Linked DNA regions of Bdellovibrio bacteriovorus. The protein of the gene in region 2 interacts with the protein of the main gene of each other region in a pairwise test. Links are inferred from orthologs where the notes say so. Each region holds a gene or a part of one and is shown on either strand. Other genes may lie near its edges.

Region 1 (11,948 bases), 2.8 Mb from region 2 along the record:
CTTTAAAGGTCCCTGTCTAAATCCTGATCACCGGGCCCTTTCTTTCATATCCTTTTTTTAATATGGACTCACATTCTGTGAGTGGGCTATACCAGTCGCCTGTTCATTACAAACGGAGTTTAAAATGATGAATAAGAATGCTTACTTGGTATTGGCGGCAACAGGGTTGTTGATGGCCCCTGTTTCTGGTTTCGCGCAAACTTCCACCACGTCTGTGAATACAAATTCCAGCACTGTGAAAATGGAAGACCTAAAAAAGGCCGACGAAAAAGAAAAGGACATCGACAGTGAAATCACTGACGCCCGCATGAGAGCGCAGTTGGGTTCCAAGTCCAAATGGTCCTTCAAATCCAGCCTGGCTTACTCTGGCGGTTCTGTTGAAGAGCCTCTAAGTGGTGTTCGTCCTAACTACCGTGCATCCGCAACTATCGAAGCCATGACAACTTTGTCTGGTGATGTTGGTGTCAACTACCGTTTGGGTGAGCGTGACAATATCAGCTTCGGTACGGGCGTGACTGTGGTGGATCCTCTTCACGGTGATATCGTGAAGCCTGCTCAAGACACTCGTAAAGGCCGTAAAGGCACTTTGTCTCGTTACGAAGTTTCCACTCCATACCTGAGCTGGAGCCGTGGTTACCGCGCATTTGACACTCAGATGATCTCCAGCATGCAATACAGCCATGCGACAGACAGTGATTCTATCAACCTGACCAAAACCTTTGGTGCGGCAAGCTTCAGCCAGACAGTTCTTGCGAACTTCGGTCAATCCAAATGGAATGGCGGTACAAGCCTGACTTTGGGTAAGAGCTTCTACACTGGTGATCTTGATGACGCCAACATGATTGCGGCAGCTAAAGCGGGTAAGTACAAACGTTCTGACATGAGCTTCGGTTTGTTCCCGTTCCTTCAGTACACTTTCAACGACCGTTATTCCTTCAGAACTGTGTTCGGTTACTTCCAGTTTGCACGTTACGAAGGGTATGCTGACAACTTCCAGTTGGAACCATATCAGTCTGTTGGTACCGGTATCTCTATCACTCGTGATATCTACCTGTATCCAAACGTACAGTTCACACCAAAAGACATCCGCGCAGACCGTACAAACGTAGCATTGTCTGCCAACCTGAACTTGTTCTAGTTTCGGTCGGTGAAAAGGGGGCATCTGACTGCGTTGTCGGTGCCCGTCCTCACTCCGACGTGCTTGGAGCACGCCTGCGTTGCGGGCGGTCGCCTCCGCCTTGCATCTGTCCCCTTTTGACCAACCTTGGTTCCCGGTTTTTGGGGGCGGGGAACGGGGAGTGGGCTTTGAGGCAGTTCGTTTTTGGAAATTTTTGTTGAGGATATTTAAGTTTGAAAAAGGCTCCCCTGCGGGGCCTTTTTTTGTTTGGGAGCCAGCCTGGGTAATACCTTGGTTGGCTTTTTGCGTTTTGGGGTTGTGGTTGTTCCTTTGTCTGGTGTTGGGGGGCAGGTTCAGAAAGTGTGGTGGCGGTCGTGGGTTGCCTTTTGGCTGCGATTCGGCGAGCCTTATTCTTGTGTGGAGGTGACTGATGAAACTCGCAGTAGGGATGCTGGCGTTTTCTTTGGTGGTGTTTGCTTCAAATGGATTTGCGGGGGCGCAGCCGGTCTGTGGCACTCAAACGACTTCTTTGGGCGATTCTTATAATTATTGTGTTCACACGGGCAATCGTCAGAAAACCCAGGACGTGGTTTATTACTTTCATGGATTGTGGGGGAATGCCCGGCAGTTTTTTGATCAGCGTCGTGACACCTCGTGGGTGCTGAAGCGCTGGGCCCAGTTGGGGTATGAGCCTTCGGTGGTGACGATCTCTTTTGGTGAAATCTGGCTGCTGGTCAATAATCAGAAATTCCCTCTGCTGCCGGTTTTTCAGAATGAGATGATGCCTTTTCTTGAAGGTCAAGTCGGAGGCCTGGGTAGCGGGCGCCGCCTGTTGATGGGGGAATCCATGGGGGGCTTCAATGCTTCGCAGGCCTCTTTGCAGTTGCCGGCGACCTTTTCCAAAGTGGCTTTGTTGTGCCCGGCCCTGACCGTGATCGGGCCTTATTCTTCTGAAGCTGATATCGACAAATATATTGCTCGCACCAAGGCGCTGCGGTCGCGCGTGAATTTGATGCTGGGAATTTCCCGCGAGGTTTTTGCTGACGAGGCCGACTGGCAGAATCACAATCCCTTCAATCTGCTGACGCGGTATTCGGGCCTGATCCGCCCGGTGTTCTTTGTTTCCACGGGGCTGCAGGATGAATTTGGCTTTCAGGAAGGATCGGCTGAATTTGTAAAGGCCGCCCAAGCCGTGGGAATGTCCGCGACCTGGAGTCCCCTGGCGGGGGGGCACTGCAAATACAACCGTGAGGCTGTGGCGCAGTTTTTCCTGAGCCGCACCCGCTGAAATGAAGTGAAAAACTTTTGGACGTTTCTCAATCAGAAACGTTCCCTGGTGGATACTGACATTTAACGAGTTTAACCCGCAGGGCTGGGATATAATTTGGCTATGAAAACATTCCGTCCGCGCCGCAAGTTGATCGTCAATCGCGAAGTGCAGTTTGATGTGGTCATGCATGTCAGCGTCTTTGTTGCCGTGCTTTTTCTGGGGCAGATGTTTGCCGCTTGGTTGTTCATTGGAAAAATTCAGGAATTGGCCGGGACCGGTGCCTTTTCAATGATGTCGGTGCAGGAATTTATCTCCCGCTATAAAACTGTGTTTTTGGTCTATCAGTTGATCCCGGTGTTGCTGGGGTTGGTGGTGGGCTTTTGGTACTTCAACCGCATGACCCGCAGAATTGTCGGTCCGCTCTTTAATATCAAACGCACGGTGAAACGAATGGCGGATGAAAATCTTGATTCGGTAGAGATTCACCTGCGGGAAAATGATTATTTCCAGGATCTGGCCCAGGACATCAACGTGGTTCTGCAGAAAAAGCCGAAGTGATGCGGCCCTTGCTTTGTTCCAGGGCCCCCAGCACCAGCTTTTGAAAGAGCCATTCCCTCAAGCCACGGGGGCGATTCAGTTCCATTCTTTTCAAGCAGTCCTGATATTCCAGGGGGTCTGTCTTAAATCCCTTTTTCAGCAGTGCCAGAAGTTTTCCCAGGGATTCCTCCTGCGCCTGTCGCAGTTCGCCCAGGGCCAAAGCCAGCAGCTCCTCATCCAAAGTAAAGTCACTGCCAAAGGCAAAGGGCGGGAACAGCCGGTCAAAGCCTGCTTCCCGGGCCTGTTTTAAAAGTTCTGCGGGTGTGTTGTGACGGGCCCACTCCGGAATTTGATAGTCGGAGCGAAGTTTACCTTCTTTCTGCGCTTTGATTTTCAAAGACTCCTGAAACTCAGAATCGGCGATGTTCAGCAGTTCTTTGATGACCTCCTCGTCGGTCTTGCCGCGCAGGTAAGCAATGCCGTATTCAGTGATCACGATGTCACGCAGGTGGCGGGGGATGGTCAGTTGTCCGTGGGACCACAGGATATTGGAATGACGGCGGCCCTTGTGCTGCCGTGTGGATCGCAGCATCAGCACGGAATGGGCTCCTTCCAGTTCGTGGGCCATGGCCACAAAGTTATACTGCCCCCCGACGCCACTGACGACGGTGCCGCTTTCCAGAGTGTCTGAAGCGGCCGAGCCCAGCAGGGTTACGTTCATACAGGTGTTAAAGAACCGGGCTTTGCGCCGCTGACGTCGCAGGGCCAGTTCGTTGCCATCATAAAGATCATTGACGATGGACACGCGGGTCATGTTCAGACCGTCAAATTCCTCGCCCTCCAGATGGCGCAACCATTTGTACAGTTCGCTGGATCCCAGAAAGAAAGCCCCATGCAGATAACGTTTTTGTTTTGAAACTGGCTCCTGTACCTGACGTTTTAAAATCCCGGCTTTGCGCAGATTCATAAAACCGTCCATGACCATTTCGCTGGTGCCGTACAGGCCTTTTTCGAAGGGCGTGCGATACAGGTGCAGTTCACGTGCGTGCCGGCGGTGTTGCCAGAATTTTTCCGACAGCACTTCATAATCGGCGCCTTTTTGATGACGAAGACAGGCAGAGTACACCAGTGCCTCTGACAAAGAGCCGATGCCTATTTGCAGGGTGCCGTCATCTTCCAGCAGATGACTGGCTAAAAAGCCGATCAGATGATCTGTCCAGTCCACCGGAGTCCGCGGCAGGGCAAAAAGTTTGCGGTGTTGACGGGGGTCCTCGACAATCATGTCAAAGTAATCGGGACCGACTTCGGCATCCGTCCCCAGAAAAGGCAGTTCGGGGTGGACCACTCCCAGCAGCAGGATTTTTTTTTCGGCCTTGCGGTATTGATCTATCACATCCAGGGTCAGATCGGGATTGCAGCTCAGGCTGTAGCGCGGGCCCTGATCTGTCTGGCGGCAGGCCACCAGTTGCAGCACCACTTCGATATTGCATTCGACCAGGTACGAGGCCACGTGAGTGTAATTCAGGCTGACGTAATCCTGCTGCGCAGAGTCCGCGTGCAGGGCCTGGCCGGCCTGAAAGTAAAACTCATGAATGCGGACATTGCCGGGAAGCTCGCCATGCCGGCGGTCTTTCAGGTACTCAAACACGGGATAATCAGGTCCGAAGTGACGATCCAGAAAAGGGGACAGGAATCGTCGTTCCAGATCGCTTTGTGGAGAGGGAATATCCAGTGAAAGAGCGGTGTAGATTTCCAGACGGCGGTCAGGCAGGTCTTTGACCCGGTTGTACAGCAGATTGATCAACTGATTGGGTTTGCCAAGACCCAGCGGAGCAGCCACGCGGATAACCGGTCCCAAAGTGTTCAGGAGCGCATCCACAGCCGTTTCAAATGAATGGAACTGACGGGGTTTCTGGTCCATACCCTATTGAAAACCCGGGGCAGCCAAGTGCAAAGTCTTAAATGGCGAATTTGTATTTTAAACGGCAAAAAAAAGAGGCTGCCTTTTCGGGGCAGCCTGCTTTGTTTCTTTAACGAATTACTGGCATTCGTTTTTGATCGCTTTATCAGCGTTCTGATAACGAGCATAAAGCTCTTCATACTGGTCCATGTAAAGCTCAAGAGTGTCAGAGTTTCTTGTGCTTCTCATTTTTTCGCGGATCCAGTTCATTTCTTCAGCAAGTTTGGCTTTGTAGGAAACCAATTGACCGCAGGAAAGAGCAGCCTGGGAAGAGGAAGCAGCGCCAACGATGGCCAATGCGATAAGAAGAGCTTTCATGATAAATCTCCTTTTGAGTTAATGAATTCTGATTTCGGGGCGAACCTACTAACGCAGGACATGAAAGACAATCTTTGATGCCGCAGGAATAATTTTTACATAATCGGGGATTGCATTTATGATGGGTTCGTCTTCCCAGGAGTTTCCATGAACAAAAATCTGCGTGCTCACCCCATGAAAAATCCGATTATTCTGGCTCTGGATGTGGATACCCGCGACAAAGCCCTGAAAATTGCCGACGATGTTTCAGATATCGTCGGGGGCATCAAGCTGGGGCCGCGCCTGTGTCTGCGTTATGGAATGGATTTCGTGAAGGAAATGGCGCAAAGAGCGCCGGTTTTTCTGGATAACAAACACTTCGACATTCCCTCGACGATGGAGGCCGCAGTTCGTGCCAGTTTCGAGGCCGGGGCGTCTCTGGTGACGGTGCATGCCCTGAGTGGCAAAGAGGCTCTGACCCGCATGGCAGCGGTGGAAAAAGAGCTGAACCAGCAGCGTCCGTTCCGCATTCTGGCCGTGACGATTCTGACTTCCTGGGATCAGAATTCGCTGCCGGTGAATATGAAATCTCAACCGATTGCCCAGCACGTGACGGAGCTGGCGGCTTTGGTGAAGGATTCGGGTTTGTCCGGTGTCGTGTGTTCCCCTCACGAATTGGACCTTTTACAAAACCGCGATCTTTACCTTGTCACTCCGGGAATTCGCTTTAGTATGCAGGATTCCGGCGATCAAAAACGTATCATGGGACCCAAAGAAGCTCTTCGTGCAGGAGCTTCGGCGCTGGTCGTGGGTCGCCCTATTCTGGAAGCTTCCAACATCAAGGAAGCTGCCACTGATTTTGTGATGGCAATGTATGAAGAAAAATAACTCTCGTCCGTCTGGCAGAAACAACTCTCAACGTCCTCAGCAGGGTGGTCGCCCGCAGCAGGGCCGTGCTCAAGGCGGTCGTCCGCAAGGGGGCCGTCCCCAGGCTCATGCTCCTCGTGAAAATCAGATCCCGCGTGACTGGCGTGTGGTGATCGGCACGCATGCGATCAATGAGGTGCTGAAAGTGCGTCCGAAGCAGGTGAAGGGCTTCTGGATTCGTCAGGGCTTTGAAAATTCAGGCGATCTGCGTGAAATGAACGAACTGGCGATGAAAAACCATATCAAAGTTGAATTGAAGGCCGAAGCTGCGCTGGAAAAATTCGGTCCGTCCCAGCAGGGAGCCGCTATCTTTGTCGAGGGCGCTCCGGAATTTGATATGGCTAGTCTGGAAGGCCTGGATAAATCCATGGTTCTGATTCTGGATGGTATTGAAGACCCTCATAATCTGGGAGCGATCCTCAGAACCTCCTGGCTGGTGGGGGCGCAAGGGGTTCTGATTCCGGAAGACCGCGCGGTGGGTTTGACGCCTACGGTACATAAAGTGGCTTGCGGGGGCGTGGAGCATGTTCCGGTTGAAGAGACTACGAACTTTGCTAACTATGCGGAAGAACTTAAAAAACAGGGTTATTGGATCTATGGTTTAAGTCCGCGTGGAAAGCGATCTATTTTCGAATTAGAGCTTCCGGACAAGGTGGTTTGGGCAATTGGTTCAGAAGACAAAGGAATGAGAGTGACAACGGAGCGCCTTTGTGATGAATTGGTCTTCATACCGCAAGCTAGTTCTTCGGCGAGTTATAATGCCTCTGTGGCGACAGCCATGGCATTAACTGAGACCCTTAGACAGCATGCGCCGCGCGGAAATCGAAAAAAATCGTAATCTGTCGAATAATTATCTTTGACGGACGTTCTTTTTCTCCGTACAACATTTCGGTTATCTCAGTAAGGCTGGTTTAGCTCAATTGGTAGAGCAGCTGATTTGTAATCAGCAGGTTGCGGGTTCGAGTCCCATAACCAGCTCCAAATTTTTCTGGGTAAGCATTCACAAGTGGGTAGGTGCCCGAGTGGCTAAAGGGGACGGACTGTAAATCCGTTGGCTTATGTCTACGAAGGTTCGAATCCTTCCCTGCCCACCATTTTTTTTGAATGTTTTCCCGGAAAAGTTTTGAAACAGAAGAGAAGAAATTCTCTTCGGGCGTTCTGAAAGGGCGGGAATAGCTCAATTGGCTAGAGTATCTGCCTTCCAAGCAGAGGGTTGCGGGTTCGAGACCCGTTTCCCGCTCCAAATTTCAGAACTAATGCCCATGTAGCTCAGTGGTAGAGCACACCCTTGGTAAGGGTGAGGTCGTCGGTTCGGCTCCGATCATGGGCTCCACTTAATTGGCTTTTAATTTTTAAGGTTAAGATAAATAAAAAATCTCTGCAGGAGGAATAATGTCTAAAGAGAAATTTACACGTAATAAACCGCACGTAAATATCGGCACTATCGGTCACGTCGATCATGGTAAAACCACTTTGACTGCTGCTATCACTACTACTCTTGCAGCAGCTGGTAAAGCTCAAGCAATGGCTTACGATCAAATCGATAAGTCTCCAGAAGAGAAAGCTCGTGGTATCACGATCTCCACTACTCACGTTGAGTACGAAACTGACAACCGTCACTACGCTCACGTTGACTGCCCAGGTCACGCTGACTACGTAAAAAACATGATCACTGGTGCTGCTCAAATGGACGGAGCTATCTTGGTAGTTTCTTCTGCTGACGGTCCAATGCCACAAACTCGTGAGCACATCCTTCTTGCACGTCAAGTAGGTGTTCCTGCTCTAGTTGTATTCATGAACAAAGTTGACATGGTTGACGATAAAGAACTTCTTGAGCTAGTTGAGCTTGAAGTTCGTGAACTTCTGTCTAAATACGAATTCCCTGGCGATGACATCCCAGTTGTTAAAGGTTCTGCATTGAAAGCTCTTGAAGGCGATCAATCTGAAATCGGTCGTCCAGCTATCATGAAATTGATGGATGCTTGCGATACTTACATCCCAGCTCCAGTTCGTGCAGTAGATAAAACATTCTTGATGCCAGTAGAGGACGTATTCTCTATCTCTGGTCGTGGTACAGTTGTTACTGGCCGTGTAGAGCGTGGTATCGTTAAAGTTGGTGACGAGATCGAAATCGTTGGTATCCGCCCAACTCAAAAAACTACTGTAACTGGTATCGAGATGTTCCGTAAACTTCTTGACGAAGGTCAAGCAGGGGACAACTGCGGTGTTCTTCTTCGTGGTACTAAAAAAGAAGACGTTGAACGTGGCCAAGTACTTGTTAAACCAGGTACAGTTAAACCACACAAAAAGTTCAAAGCTGAAGCGTACATCCTGACTAAAGAAGAAGGCGGACGTCACACTCCATTCTTCAACGGGTACCGTCCTCAGTTCTACTTCCGTACTACAGACGTTACTGGCGTTTGTACTTTGAAAGCTGGAACTGAAATGGTTATGCCTGGTGATAAGATCGAAGTTTCTGTTGAACTTATCGCTCCTATCGCTATGGAAAAAGAGCTTCGCTTCGCGATCCGTGAAGGCGGTCGTACAGTTGGAGCTGGTGTTGTTACTGAAATCCTTGAGTAATAACGCAGCGTAAGCTAAGTAATAATCACCCGGGGGACTTCTTGACAAAAGAGTCCCCCTCGGTGTTTCTTGGCATTCTCAAAAAAAGGTCTGAAAAGTCTATTTTTTGAGGTTTTTGTAGTCTCAATAGGTTTTTCCTAATGAGAAATGATCCAGCGCAAGGCGCGCCGAGGAAAGCGTACCGGGGTACGCCGACGAGGAAGCAGCGCAGTCGATGGGTCAGTTGTCATTAGGAAAAAGTGCAGGGGTGTAGCTCCAGCGGTAGAGCGAACGACTCCAAATCGTTAGGTCGTGGGTTCGAATCCCTCCGCCCCTGCCAATTTTGACTCCATAACTTTAGGATGAGGAATAATGGAAAAGGCCAACTCTAAGATTTTGACTATCAGCTTTGCACTTGCAGGTATCTTGGTCGGTTTGACCGTCTCTCTTCTAATCAAGGCATTCGCTGGCGCATTCGGTGTTGTGGCTCGTGCTGCTGACTCTGATATGGTTCGCCACGGGATCCCTGTTTTGGCAGGTTTCGCGTTGTTTGCCGCTCTTCAGTTCAACCCACGCGTTCACACTTGGGGTGAAGAGGTTGTTTCTGAGATCCGTAAAGTTGTTTGGCCTTCCCGCAAGGACACAACGGCTATGACCATCGCTTGCGTGGTTATGGTTCTTATCTCCAGTGTTATCATCAGTTCCTTCGATCTGATCTCTGGCTTCTTAATCAACTTTCTTATGAAGTAAGGACGGAACCATGGAAAAAAAGTGGTACATCGTTAACGTTCAGACCAGCTGTGAAAACACAGCTAAAAAAGCCATCGAAGAAAAGATCAAATCTTCCAAAATGGAAGAATTCTTTGGCGAAATCCTGATCCCTGCGGAAAGCGTAGTGGAGCTGGTAAAAGGTCAAAAACAGACCAAATCACGTAAATTTTTCCCGGGTTATATCTTCGTTCAGATGTTTTTGAATGATGAGACTTGGCATTTGGTACGTAATTCGTCTAAAGTCACGGGCTTCGTGGGCGGCACTAAAACCCGTCCTCCGGAAGTTCCGGAGGCTGAAGTTCTTCGCGTAACCCAGCAAATGGCTGGCGTTGCTGAAAAACCAAGACCGAAAGTGAAGTTCGCTGTGGGTGAGAACGTGACTGTTATCGACGGTCCATTCTCCAACTTCCAGGGAACTGTAGAAGAAGTGAACGAGGACAAAGCGAAGCTTAAAGTTCTTGTGAGCATCTTCGGTCGTCCGACTCCAGTTGAGTTGGACTACATTCAAGTAGAAAAACCATAACCAGAAGCCGCATAGGGCGGCCGATGGATTTTAATTAACACAACCTCTTGCAGGAGTGGGTCATGGCAAAAAAAGTTACAGGAATGATCAAGCTGCAGATACCGGCAGGGAAAGCTAATCCAGCTCCACCCGTTGGACCGGCGCTCGGACAGCATGGGGTAAACATCATGGAATTCTGTAAGCAGTTCAACGCTCGTACACAAGCGTTGGGTGATAGCATCATCCCTATCATCATCACTGTTTACCAAGACAGATCGTTTACTTTCATCACAAAAACACCACCGGTGTCTTCTTTGATCAAAAAGGCGTTGAAACTGGAATCCGGTTCCAAACAGCCTCAAAAAGACAAAGTTGGCAAAATCAATAACGATCAAATCAAGCAAATCGCTACAACGAAATTGCCTGACTTGAACTGCTTGAAAGTTGAATCCGCAATGTCACAAGTTGCTGGTACAGCTAAGAGCATGGGCATCGACATCGCGTAAGGGTGGTAATAGATGGCAGGCAAAAAATTCGCAGCGGTCGCTAAAAAAGTTGATTCTGCAAAAAAGTACACTGTTGAAGAAGCATTCAAACTGGTTGTTGAAACAGCTCCAGCTAAATTTGATGAATCTATCGACGTAGCATTGCGCTTGGGTATCGACCCTAAGCAATCTGACCAACAAGTGCGTGGAGCTATCGCTCTTCCTCACGGTTTGGGCAAAGAAGTTAAAGTTGTTGTTTTCGCAAAAGGCCCGAAAGAAGCTGAAGCGAAAGCGGCTGGCGCTGACTTCGTAGGCGCAGACGACCTGGTAGCTAAAATCCAGGGTGGCTGGTTGGATTTCGATAAATGTATCGCGACTCCGGACATGATGGCGACTGTTTCTAAAGTTGCTAAGATCCTGGGGCCTCGTGGTTTGATGCCGAATCCAAAAATCGGTACTGTAACTATGAACGTTGGTGAAGCTGTAACTGCCGAGAAAAAAGGTAAGTTGGACTTCCGCGTTGATAAAGCAGGTATCGTACACGCTGGTATCGGTAAGAAATCCATGGGCGATGCTAAACTTAAAGATAACTTCATGACTTTGTTGGGAGCTATCGTTAAGGCTAAACCAGCATCTTCCAAAGGTATCTACCTTCGTTCTATCGCTGTAGCGTCCACTATGGGCCCAGGCGTTAAGATCGAGCCAAATGCAGCAGCTGCTGCAACTGGTGCTAACTAGTAAATTTTAAGGCTCTGAGCGTGCTCAGGGCCTTGTTTTTTATCTGGTTATTTTGTATTAGTTCATAAAATTATTGCGATCAGAGACAGTAGGTTTCTTTCAGTGGATGTAATCCCTCGTTTGTGGGGGGCCTACCGAGATAAGGCAAAAAGGTTCCATGCGACCTCCAAACCGACCTGATTCGCACAGGCCCCTTCGAAAGAAGGGCAAAAAGTCTAATGAAAGGAGGCTCACATATGATCACTCGCGCAGATAAAGAGCAGGAGATTAAGCTAATCACGGAGAAATTCGGAAAGGCTAAGGGAGCTTTCATCGTCGACTTCAAAGGCATCAAGGTTGAGCAAGTAACTAACTTGCGTAAAAAATTGAATGCTGCTGATTCTGAGATGAAAGTTGTTCGTAATACTCTTGCAAAAAGAGCGTTCAAAGATCACCCAGCTATTGAAACAGCATTTGCTAATTCAATGAAAGGTACTAACGCCATCGTATTCTCTTACGGTGAGGTGAACGCGACTGCAAAAGCATTGGCTGATTTCGCTAAGGACGTAGAAGTTCTTCAAATCAAGTCCGGTGTTATGGACGGCGCTGCTTTGGATGATGCTAAGATTAAATTCTTGGCGACACTTCCGGGCAAAGACCAGCTTCGCGCTATGTTGTTGGGTACATTGTTGGGTGCAGGTTCTGCACTTGCTAGATGTCTTAACGCTTACGCTGAGAAAATGGGCGGCGGCGCAGCCGCTGGTACTGAAGAAGCTCCACAAGCGTAATTGCTTGAATCCCGA
Region 2 (12,017 bases):
AACGCCAGGAAAACCGGACCTCCCCGAAGCCGACAGCCCCTTGTATTTTGCCTTCGCCCCTGACGGAATCTTGAGAGCCACCCCGGGCGCACCTACCCTTGAGCCACTATAACAAGGAGGAATTCCATGAAGTTTCTGATCCCTTTTGCGGCCGTTTTAACCCTGTCTCATGTGGCATCGGCCGAAAGCATCTATTGCACCTTCACTGAACCTTTTATTTCCGTGTCCTATAACTCCGACACCAACAAGGTGAAAGTCTCCACTCCGGATCAGGGCTCGGTTGAGCTGACCGGTAAAGTGACATTTGATAAAGGCGGCCTGATCCATATCACCTCTGAAGGCTTAAACCACAAGCTGACGGTGAATACGACCAAAGAGGGCTCCGACGGAATGTCCGACTTCGTCTATCCGTTTGAAGGTGTCATCAACACCGATCAGATCTATGGCGGTTGTGAAACCGATACTTTGAAAAAAACCGAACCCACTCCAGAGCCAGAGCCCCAACCGCAACCGCAACCTCAACCGCAGCCCGAGCCTCAACCACAACCCAATCCATAAATTAAAAAGGGAGTCTCATCGACTCCCTTCCTCATAACCTCAAATTTCCAATCTCCAATATCCAGGGCTAAGCAAAGCTTAGCCTGGTCCAGACATCGCCTTCAGGAAGTCGGTGTTTGTTTTCGTGCCTTCAACTTTATCGATCAGGAATTCCATCGCGTCGATAACGTTCATGGGCGCCAAAACTTTTCTCAGGATCCACAGACGGTTCAAGTCTGCTTTATCAACCAACAGGTCCTCTTTACGAGTGCCGGATTTGTTGATGTCCATGCAAGGGAAGATACGTTTTTCCATCAGCTTGCGATCCAGGTGGATCTCGGCGTTACCAGTACCTTTGAACTCCTCGAAGATAACCTCATCCATACGGGAACCCGTATCGATCAAAGCCGTCGCGATGATAGTCAAAGATCCGCCCTCTTCGATGTTACGAGCCGCACCGAAGAAACGTTTTGGTTTGTGAAGGGCGTTGGAGTCCACACCACCAGACAGGATTTTTCCAGAAGGCGGAACAACCGTGTTGTAAGCGCGCGCCAGACGAGTGATGGAATCCAGCAGGATGACAACGTCGTGTTTGTGTTCAACCAGACGTTTTGCTTTTTCAATAACCATCTCGGCAACCTGAACGTGACGAGTTGGTGGCTCATCGAACGTGGACGATACAACTTCACCTTTTACGGTACGTTGCATGTCGGTCACCTCTTCCGGACGTTCATCGATCAGAAGAACGATCAATTTCACTTCCGGATGATTGTGCGTGATCGCATTGGCAATTTGCTGCATCAAAACGGTTTTACCCGTTCTTGGTGGCGCCACGATCAAGGCACGCTGACCTTTACCCAGCGGAGCCATCAAATCCACAACACGCGTGGTGTATTCACCAGGGCTGTGTTCCAGCTTCAGACGCTCGTTAGGATAAAGCGGCGTCAAGTTGTCGAACAAGATCTTGTCTTTGCCTTTTTCAGTGGTCTCGAAGTTCAGAGAATCCACTTTCAACAATGCAAAGTAACGCTCGCCATCTTTCGGCGGGCGCACTGTTCCCGTCACCGTATCACCGGTTCTTAGACCGAAGCGACGGATCTGGGATGGAGAAACATAGATATCATCCGGACCTGGAAGATAGTTGTAATCCGGAGAACGCAGGAAACCGTAACCGTCCGGAAGGATTTCCAGAACGCCAGAACCATAAATGTCCTGACCCAGTTTCGCGGCACGCTTCAAAATTTCGAAGATCATGTCCTGACGGCGAAGACCGGCAGCGTTTTCGATTTTCAGTTTGTTCGCAAGCTCTGTTAGCTGCGTGATGTTTTTTGATTTCAAGTCCTTGGAGGACAACCAGCTCTTTTCCTCGTCGGTCAAAGAAATGTCCGCCAAATCCACGTCCTGAACCTGGGCCGGCATCGCTGAGTGAGCGTCATCACCCATCGGCTGGGCTTCATCGCGGCCACGGTCATGACGGAAGTCACGGCGCTGATTGTTGCCGCGATCGTTTCTGTGACCACCACGATCCCCACGGTCGTTGCGGTCACCGCGGTCATTGCGATCCCCACGATCACGATTGTCGCGATTGTGCGGGCGGAATTCACGGCGTTGCTGATTTTGTTGAGGTCTGTCCTGGCGAGGTTCCTGACCGGCTGGAGCGGCAGGGGCAGTTTCAGTGGCTTGTGGCGCAACGGGTGCGGCTTCGGCTGCAGGTGCTGGGGAAGCTTCGGCAGCTGCTGGAGCAGAGGTTTCTTCAGTAGTACTCTTCGCAGTGCGGGTACGTTTTTTTACCACCTCAACGCCTTGTTGATCTTTAGGTTCAGACAAACAAATTCTCCTTGTAGGGATTTAAATCAGAAAAAAGAGCGATATATATAGGAAGCCGATCCGACTGGATTCGTACTTATTCGTTATGACCCCACTGTCCTTGAGCCGCCCCCCGCTTGTCAACAGCAAAACTCCCGGGAGCCCCTTTGTAAGCTGATTGTTTCAGGGTGAAACAGGGTCGAGGAAACAGAAAGTTGTTCATAATGACTGGAAACTTAACAGTTTTTTTGTTTTCTAAAAGTGAAGCCATTTCAGGTGTTTAAATATGAGCCTGGGAAGGTCCGGTTTTCAAAATTTTAACCTGAAATTTCAAAAATCACCCCGACTCCCTATTAATTTTTGGTAAGTAATACCGAAAGGATAGTATCCAAATTTAAGCACAAGGAGTCTGACGTGGAGGACACATATACAGTTCCGGCACCAAGAACCCCTCTTAACCTCGAGGTGTCTTTTAAGCGCAATTACGCGCGCGAAGAGACCAAAGGCACGCTTAAGAATATCAGCATCACGGGAGCCTTTTTAGAGTTTGAGGGCGGAGAAGTTCGCGCCAACGAAAAACTAAACCTGGTCATTATCGTGGCCGGTCGTGAGCGCAAGATCGCCGCTCATGTGATCTGGACCAACTCTGTTGGGGTCGGCGTGAAGTTCATGCCGGTGAACAACCGTGACGTTCAGATTGTCGATGACCTGATCTATTTCGTGGAAAACTCCCGAAACGATCGCCGGTCCGTAATGGATACGATCTTTAAAAAAGTCGGATAAGATCCGGAAAAACAAAAAGAGCGAGTGAAAACTCGCTCTTTTCTTTTTTGGAGGACCCGGGAACCTGATTATGTTCCTACGTGGGTGTTGTCCATAGCCTGCTGTTCAAGCTCTTTCTGTTTTCTTTTCTTTCTCATCACAATCAGCACTGCCAAACCTGCGGCTGCCAGACCAACAACTGCCAAAGCCATTGTTGTGTCGTTATCCATGCCGGTCGGAGCTTCTTCAGCCACTTGCGGAGCCGGAGGATTGATTGCTTCCACTGGTGGTGGTGGTGGTGGTGGCGCCATGTCCTGAGCCATGTCTGGCGGCGGAGGAGGCGGAGCCATATCACCCGCTTGCTCCATCGGAGGCGGTGGGATGTCCATCTGAGCCTGCTGAGCCATTGGATCTTCCGGCATTGGTGGAGCCGGGATTTCTTCCGCAGGAGCCGCAGGCATATTGCCAGCCACTTCCTGGTGCGGTTGTTCCATCGCAGGTTGCGCCGGAGCCGGAGCCGCAGCAACCGCGCCGCCTCTCCAGTAACGAAGCTCTGTACCTTCAGCGATATTGCCTTTGGAGTCTACAGAGTTAGAGGACCAAACCTCTTTCCATGCGTTGTCATAACCCAGAAGGTCTTTGGAAACTTTTCTGATGTTGTCACCGGCTTTAGCCACGTAAGTCTCAGGCGCAATGCCGTTGTCTTCGTAGTAAGTGATCATGCGGGCAGAGTCGTCCGGACGATTTGGAGAATTGTAGTAAACCTTGTCACCAGCGCGAACGTCGCGGGAATTGAATGTCGGGTTGCCTTTTTTCAGTTCCTTGCGCTTGTCAGCGCCATAGATCATCTGGCTGATACCTTTCAAAGTGTCACCCGGGCGAGCGAAGTAAACTGTATTGAACCAGGTGCCGCCGGCCTTCCAAGGAGTTGTTGCAACTTTTTGCAATGGAGCGCTGGCTTTCTTCGGAGCTTCCGAAGAGGAATCAACCACTGTCGTGGAAGACTCAGTCACAGTGGAACTTTCAAAGACAGAGTTGGAGGAAGTGTCCGTCGTCGTTGTTGTTTCAGCTACAGAAGTTGTTGGAGCTGGAACATCGGCAGCAGGAGCTTCTGCGAACGGGTCGGCTGGCAAAGTTTCAGTGGTCGTCGCGACATCGGTCTGTTCTGTGGTGGCCTGATCATCACCCAGAGTCGTTTCAGCAGTTGTGGTTGTTGTTTCAGTGGTTGTTGTGGTTTCGCCCAGAGCATCTTCTGGCAGTTGGTCGCTGGCCAAAGAGTCATCACCAGCAATTTCAAGGGCGTCATCACCTTCTAGTTTTTCAAGGTCTGCGGAATCGAAGTCGGAAGCAACTTCAGCGTCTGCTTGGCTATCTTTAGACGTACAGCTTGTTACTTGGAATGCCAGACCTAGGCACGCTAGTAAGATAACGAGTTTTTTCATCATGTATTCATCCTTGATTGATGCCACGAAACATACTGTTTCAGTAAAGCGTTATTAACAATCTAAGCACAAGATCGAAGTCATGCAAACACTAAGAAAATCACTGGACTTTTGATCTAGTGGATCTTGAGTTTGGAACCCATCTTTATTTTATTTTTATCGAACCAACCTTTGTTCATTTCAAGCGCATACTTCGCAGGTTGTGCACTGGCATAAGACGGCAAGGCCGAGTCCGGAACACCTTTCCCGGACTTCATTTCCTTCACATCGATCAAGGTCAGACTTTTGTCGAAGTAGCCAATGGACAGATCTATTAATGTGTTCTTCATCCAGAAGAATCGGGTTTCCTCATTTTTAAATATAAAGAGCATTCCTTCATCTTCACCCATCTGTGAGCGGAACATCAGGCCGCGCTCATGCTGGTCAGGTGTCTCGGCCACCTCCACGACAAAGGTCTTGGAGCCCAGAGTGACTTTCTTCTTTGAAAATTCCTTGGCCGCAAAGGCCTGCGGAAGCAGGACCAGGAACAGTCCTGCAAACATGACAAACTTAGCGAGCGTAGAACATTTCCAGCGCAACACCATACCGAACCCCTTTGGTCGTAACAACCATACCTTCCAAATTTAAAGCTTCCACCACTGCCAGCAGGATCGAGGCCCCCGCAAAGATAATATCCGCTCGGCCGCCCAGATGGTACTTGGTCTTTTTTTCTTCGACGGTGGTACGGGCAAATTCCTCCACCCAATGGGCCAGACGGTCTTTCTTCAAAAAGAAACCATCCACTTTCTTTTCATCAAAGCCACCGACCTCGATCGCCACCAGCGCTGTGGGTGTTCCCGCAACAGCCACGATCTGATCAATCTTGTGCTTTGTAATTTCTGGCAAAATTGTCGCCAGTTGCTCCTGAATATAGGCTTCCAAGGGCTTGCGATCCTTTTCGATCACCGGCTGGGTTGTGACAAACTTTTCCGTCAGGCGAACACCCCCAATATCAAGACTGTGGCCGTACAGGATGTCAGCGCCCTTGCCAACGATCAGTTCGGTGGAGCCACCGCCAACGTCCACCACCAGGGAAGTCACATTCGGATCGGTGCCCCCGGCAGTCCCGCCCAGATAAGTGATTCTTGCTTCATCCTCGCCAGGAATAATTTCAATCGGAATTCCCAGCTCTTCGCCAATACGAAAAAGCTCCTGACCATTACGCGCATCTCGCGCGGCCGAGGTCGCCATCGCCAGAATCTGATCGACATGCTCAGAATCGATTTCTTTTTTAAATTCCGTCAGACACTGGCGGGCCCGGGCCAAGGCATCGGGATGGAATTCGCCGGTCTGACCAACCCCCTGACCCAAACGCACAACCTGCATCAAATCACGATGCACCTTTTTGATTCCGTCTTTGTCGCCTGAAGCAATCAGACACAGAAAAGTGTTCGTTCCCAGATCAAGTGCTGCAACTTTCTTCATTTCTTTATCCTGTTCTATTTCAACTTTTCCTGAAGGATCTTATTTACCAGTTCCGGATTGGCCTGCCCCTTGGAGGCCTTCATCACCGCGCCGACAAAGAAGCCAAAAAGGTTTTTCTTTTTGCCGGACTTGTGATCTTCGACGGTCTGCGCGTTAGCCGCCAGCACTTCATCCACCAGTTTTTCAATGGCGGCGGGGTCCGAGATCTGCACCAGTCCTTTTTCCTTCATGATGACTTCCGGATCTTTTCCGGAGTCCCACATTTCCTGGAAGATGGTTTTGGCAATCTTACCGGAAATTGTGCCCTTGTCGATCATCGCGATCATTTTGCCCAACTGCGCCGGTTTGATGGGGGATTCTTTGATGTTCTTGTTGGCGGAATTCAATTCACGCAAAAGCTCTGTCATAATCCAGTTCGAGGACGCCTTGAAATTTCTGGATTCTTTCGCTGTGTCCTCATAGAAATCCGCCAGATCTTTTTCCGTGGTCAGCACGGCGGCATCGAGCTCTGGCAATGCGTGCTGCTCCTGAAAGCGCTTCGCGCGGGCAATCGGAAGCTCCGGAAGTTCTTTTTTGTACTTTTCAATGATGTCGTCAGTAACTATCACCGGCAGCAGATCCGGATCCGGGAAATAACGATAGTCTTGCGCATCTTCTTTGGCGCGCATTGAGAAGGTGCGGTTCTTGTCCGGATCCCACAAACGGGTTTCCTGAATAATCTTTTCACCTCGCTCCACACAGTCAATCTGACGTTCAATTTCATATTCAATCGCTTTTTCCACAAAGCGGAACGAGTTGATGTTTTTGATTTCGACTTTGGTTCCGAACTGAGTGGCGCCCTCTTTGCGGACCGAAACGTTGCAGTCACAGCGCAAAGAGCCTTCTTCCAGGTTTCCGTCACACACATCCAAGTACCGCACAATCTGACGGATCGTGCGTGCGTATTCGGCGGCTTCCTGAGGAGTCCGCATGTCAGGACCCGAGACCACCTCCAGCAGTGGAATGCCGGCCCGGTTGTAATTGATCAAAGTGTATTCGCCGTGGTGATTGGATTTTCCAGCGTCTTCTTCCATGTGTGCGCGGGTGATGGAAACAGTTTTTTCTTTCCCTTCCACCTTAAAGGTGATGGAGCCGTTTTCACAGATCGGCTGATCGTACTGGGAAATCTGATAGCCTTTTGGAAGATCCGGATAAAAATAGTTCTTTCTGGCAAAAACAGATTTACGACGGATGTCACAACCCAGAGCAAGGCCCGTTTTGATCGAGTACTCAACCACTTTGCTATTTAGAACCGGCAGGGTGCCGGGCATGCCCACGCTGACGGGTGACGTGTTTTCATTGTCACCGGCATCAAAGGTGGTTGCTTCCGAGCTGAAGATTTTTGTCCTGGTGCTTAGCTGCACGTGGATCTCAATGCCTATGACAGCTTCATAGCCTCTAGATGACATGGGGATGTTTTCCTTTCACCAAAGAGGCGCTCTCCAGTGCATAAGCCACATTCAGCATTTTTTGTTCTTCAAAGTGACCTGCCGTCAGTTGAATGCCGATGGGAAGACCGCTTTGAGATTGCCCGAAGGGAACACTCATTCCCGGAAGCCCGGCCAGATTTGTTGAAGTGGTGAAGATGTCATTCAGATACATCGCCAGCGGATCAGACACCCGCTCGCCAATCTTGAAGGCGGGCGCGGTGGTCACAGGACTCAGGATGACATCACATTTTTTGAAGGCTTCCAGATATTGTTGCATGATCAGGCGGCGCACCTGACCGGCTTTATTGTAAAATGCATCATAGTAACCACTAGAAAGGCAGTAGGTTCCCAGCATGATACGACGTTTGACCTCGGCCCCGAAGGCCTGCCCGCGGGTCTGACTGTAGAATTCTTCCAAATCCACAGCTGACAGATTTTTAAATTCCGCGCGGTATCCATATTTCACGCCGTCATAGCGGGAAAGATTCGACGATGCCTCACTGGCGGCCACCAGATAATACACCGGCACGGCAAACTCGGTCATGGGAACAGAGACTTCAACAATCTCAGCACCCAGTTGTTTCAATGTATCCACCGAGTTTTCCACAGTCTTTTGCACGTCTGGATGCAAATTTCCAGTCATGTATTCTTTCATCAGACCGATCTTCATGCCTTTCACATCGGCTTTCAGATTCTGACTCCAGGCGGGGACTTTTTTCTGTGCGGTGGTGGAATCCTGCGGGTCAAATCCGGAAATCACTTCCAAGGTCAAAGCCGCATCCTTCACCGAACTTACCATGGGGCCTGCCTGATCCAGCGAAGACGCATAAGCAATGATGCCATAGCGGCTGACACGGCCGTAAGTGGGTTTTACCCCGACAATGCCACAGAAGCTGGCGGGCTGACGGATCGATCCGCCCGTATCAGTTCCCAAAGTTCCCGCCACCAGACGTGAAGCCTGCGCGGCCGCCGAGCCTCCGGAAGATCCGCCCGGCACTCGCTCCAGATCCCACGGATTTTTCACCACTCCGTGGAAAGACGTTTCGTTGGATGAACCCATGGCAAATTCGTCCTGGTTCAATTTTCCCATCACCACGACGCCGGATTTTTTTAGGCGCGCCACCGCTGTGGCGTCATAAGGGGGAACAAAGTTTTCCAGAATCTTGCTTCCGGCCGTGGTCGTAAGACCCTTGGTACAAAACATCTCTTTGATTCCAAAGGGAACACCCGCCAACAGACCGACATCCTCGCCCTTGGCAATACGTGCATCCAAGGCCTCGGCGTCCTGAACCGCGACAGGATTCAGGGAAGTGAAGGCATTCAGTTTCGGGTTCAAAGACTCAATGCGCTTACGGAAATGCTGTGCCACTTCCTTGGCACTGACCTTGCGAGTTTTGACGGCTTCGGCAATTTCCGAAATAGAGGCAAATGTTAAATCCACAATCAACCTCCTAAACAACCGGGGGAACTTTAAAAAGATTGCCGGCACGATCCGGAGCATTGCCAGTCATTTCGTCGGCCGTGAATTCCTGACTGACAACATCTTCACGCCAGTAAGCCTCAATTTCCGTTGGGGTCACCAAAGGTTCTATTCCGGCAGTGTTGATTTTTGAAATCTGCTCAAAGTGGGTCAGGGCCTTGGCCAGCTGGGTGCTGTATTCCTGGGCTTCTTCATCCGTCACATGCAGGCGGGCAAGTTTGGCAATCGTTTCGATCGTCTTTTTGTCAATCACCGGAAGCTCCTCTCGGTCTATCGACAACTACGCTATTACAAACTATCTTCAGAGTCATCTTTTGCCCAATGCGTTTGATGGTGACTGGACCTCAGAGATAGGTGCAAATTGTTCTATGTCCAAAAAACGTCATGAAGAGCTCAAAAAGATCATTTCCGAACACGACCACAACTATCATGTTCTGGATAAGCCCATCATTACAGATTACGAATACGATCAGCTCTTCAACGAACTTTTGGAGCTGGAAAAAAACCCCAAAGGTCTGGACCTCAGCGATTCACCTTCACAAAGAGTGGGCGGAACAGTTCTGGAGGGCTTTGCCAAAGCCCAGCACCGTTTGCCAATGCTTTCGCTGGCCAATAGTTATTCTCCGGAAGATATTTTTGAGTTCGACGAACGGGTCCGCAAGTTTCTCAACACCGAAGATCCCGTGGAATACCTGTGTGAGCTAAAATTTGACGGCCTTTCCATGGAACTGATCTATGAAAAAGGCCAGTTCATTCGCGCCATCACCCGTGGCGACGGCACCGTGGGTGAAGACGTCACCCACAACATCAAGACCATCAAGAGCATTCCACTAAAGCTTGCTCATAAAAACCCACCCGAGCTTTTGGAAGTGCGCGGGGAGGTTCTGATGTTTAAAGAAGACTTCGCCAAGCTGAATGAAACTCAGCAGGAAAATGGTCAACAGACTTTTGCCAATCCCCGCAATGCCGCGGCTGGCACCGTTCGACAACTGGACTCCAAAATCGCAGCCTCACGTCCGCTGCGTTTCTTTGGATATGCCCTGGGTGCGGTGGAAGGGGAAACCTTCAACACCCAAAAGAACATCCAGGAATACTTCAGTGCGCACGGCATCCCGACGGTTCTTCCCTATAAAGAAGAACTGCTGGTGGTGGCCAAGGGACCGGAAGAGGTTGTGAAGTACTATCACCACATTGAAAAGGTTCGCCCAAAACTTCCCTTTGATATCGATGGTGTGGTGATCAAGGTCAATTCCTTGCGCCTGCAGGATGATCTGGGGCTGGTGGCCAGAAGTCCCAGATGGGCCACCGCCGCGAAATTCAAACCGGAACAGGCCCAAACCACCGTCGAAGACATTGTCGTCCAGGTGGGCCGCACGGGGGCACTGACTCCGGTGGCCATCATGAAGGCCGTGAAAGTCGGCGGCGTCACGGTCACCAATGCAACTTTACACAATCAGGATGAGATCACCCGCAAGGACATCCGCATCGGCGACACCGTGATCATTCAGCGTGCCGGCGACGTGATCCCGGAAATCGTGGAGGTTGTAAATCCTGACAAGCGCCCTGCGGACCGTTTGCCTTATTCGATTCCTGAAAACTGTCCGGCGTGCGGTTCCGTCGCCGTGAAGGCCGAGGGCGAAGTGGTCACCCGCTGTGTGAATCCACTGTGTATCGCTGTGGTGAAAGAATCCCTGAAACACTTCGTGGCCCGAAGAGCGATGAATATCGACAAAGTGGGTGATCGTCTGATTGAAACCTTGGTCGACAACAAATTGCTGACCAGCTTTTCGGATTTTTACCGTCTGACAAAAGAACAAATTCTTTCTTTGGATCGTCAGGGTGACAAGTCTGCTGACAACATTATCAAGTCTATTGAAAACAGTAAAAACCCGACGCTGGCGCGTTTCATCTTCGCTCTGGGAATTCGCTTCGTGGGTGAACAAACCGGAAAACATCTGGCCGATCACTTCCTGACGATTGATAAGTTCCTGGCCGCGACGGAGGAAGAACTGCTGCTGGTGCCGGAAATCGGCGCCAAGGTCGCCAAATCCATTCGCGACTGGACAGGCAATCCAAAGCTTGTCGATGAGGTGTATGCGATGATGGACCTGGGCGTGAAAATCGCAGGACCCGTGCGCGCGCAAGAGGGTTCCCTTTCAGGGATGAGCTTCCTGATCACCGGAACTTTGCCGGTGAAGCGTGATGACGCCAAAGATCTGATCGAGAAAAACGGCGGAAAAATTCTGGGCTCGGTTTCATCCAAGCTCAATTATCTTGTCGTGGGTGATGATCCCGGATCAAAAGTGGAAAAAGCTCAAGGCCTGGGTGTGAAGATCATCTCTTGGGATGAACTGCAGGCCATGATTTAGTTTTTGCCGTAAACCTGCACAAGGCGCTGGATGTCTCCGGCGCTCAGGGCCGCGCTGGGTGCCAGTTGCGCTTCGGTTTTTGATTTCAGAGTCACTCCGCCATTTTTACTGAAAGCCGTCGGCTGATACAGCATGACCGATTCAAAGTCGAACGACGAAGCCCCGCTTAAGACCATCAATGACGCCGGGAACAGTTCAAAATTGTGTTTGTACTTTTCCTGAATATTGTCCCACATCACTTCAACAAACCGGTCGCGGTCACTGCGATTTTGTTCATGGATAAACCCCAGGGCGTGCATGATCTCGTGGGTGATCTCAGTGACACCGCAGCCTGAGGAAATCCACAGGGGCTGCTTGCCACCGACTTTTCCCAGATAGGATTTACACCCCGAACCGGCTTCAAACACCAGAACATCTTCCTGATGGTTGTAAGGAACAAACTTGATTGGAGTTTCCACAAACTCGGCAATAGCCTGAATGATTTCTGACTTGTTGGGCACATCATCCTGGATATGAAACGGCACCACGCCGTTTTCCCACAACTGGACGCTTTCCAGGGCGACACTGCCACGGAGCTTGGCGCTGCGGGGAACTCCAATCACGATGTCTTCGTTTACGACAGCCACACCGTCTTGCACCACATAAGTCAGTTCATTTTTGACTGACGGCTCATCATGCGGGGAAGCTG

What was found.
Region 1: the proteins of rho (region 2) and nusG interact in binary tests that used the Escherichia coli proteins (3 or more experiments, as listed by UniProt). The link is inferred for Bdellovibrio bacteriovorus from one-to-one orthologs.

The regions. Positions count from the first base shown.
Region 1 is NZ_CP020946.1:880,836-892,783, forward strand. The notes cover bases 8,389-11,197. They hold nusG (transcription termination/antitermination protein NusG), read left to right. Parts: upstream 8,389-9,430; coding sequence 9,431-9,964; downstream 9,965-11,197. Other genes in these bases: tuf (elongation factor Tu), read left to right, coding at 8,389-8,691; secE (preprotein translocase subunit SecE), read left to right, coding at 9,043-9,420; rplK (50S ribosomal protein L11), read left to right, coding at 10,027-10,449; rplA (50S ribosomal protein L1), read left to right, coding at 10,462-11,166. Outside these bases: B9G79_RS04265 (hypothetical protein), read left to right, coding at 125-1,138; B9G79_RS04275 (alpha/beta hydrolase-fold protein), read left to right, coding at 1,548-2,405; B9G79_RS04280 (HAMP domain-containing protein), read left to right, coding at 2,508-2,945; B9G79_RS04285 (acetyl-CoA hydrolase/transferase C-terminal domain-containing protein), read right to left, coding at 2,914-4,845; B9G79_RS04290 (hypothetical protein), read right to left, coding at 4,963-5,202; pyrF (orotidine-5'-phosphate decarboxylase), read left to right, coding at 5,350-6,069; B9G79_RS04300 (TrmH family RNA methyltransferase), read left to right, coding at 6,056-6,946; more of tuf, read left to right, coding at 7,501-8,388; rplJ (50S ribosomal protein L10), read left to right, coding at 11,403-11,933. UniProt on the Escherichia coli protein: Part of the processive rRNA transcription and antitermination complex (rrnTAC). The complex forms an RNA-chaperone ring around the RNA exit tunnel of RNA polymerase (RNAP).
Region 2 is NZ_CP020946.1:3,735,102-3,747,118, forward strand. What follows is about bases 1-2,878. They hold rho (transcription termination factor Rho), read right to left. Parts: upstream 2,365-2,878; coding sequence 637-2,364; downstream 1-636. Other genes in these bases: B9G79_RS17910 (hypothetical protein), read left to right, coding at 127-558; B9G79_RS17920 (PilZ domain-containing protein), read left to right, coding at 2,758-2,878. Outside these bases: more of B9G79_RS17920, read left to right, coding at 2,879-3,126; B9G79_RS17925 (LPXTG cell wall anchor domain-containing protein), read right to left, coding at 3,195-4,550; B9G79_RS17930 (DUF192 domain-containing protein), read right to left, coding at 4,664-5,089; B9G79_RS17935 (Ppx/GppA phosphatase family protein), read right to left, coding at 5,097-6,011; Asp-tRNA(Asn)/Glu-tRNA(Gln) amidotransferase subunit GatB, read right to left, coding at 6,026-7,459; Asp-tRNA(Asn)/Glu-tRNA(Gln) amidotransferase subunit GatA, read right to left, coding at 7,449-8,921; Asp-tRNA(Asn)/Glu-tRNA(Gln) amidotransferase subunit GatC, read right to left, coding at 8,932-9,213; NAD-dependent DNA ligase LigA, read left to right, coding at 9,329-11,329; B9G79_RS17960 (M12 family metallopeptidase), read right to left, coding at 11,326-12,017. UniProt on the Escherichia coli protein: Facilitates transcription termination by a mechanism that involves Rho binding to the nascent RNA, activation of Rho's RNA-dependent ATPase activity, and release of the mRNA from the DNA template.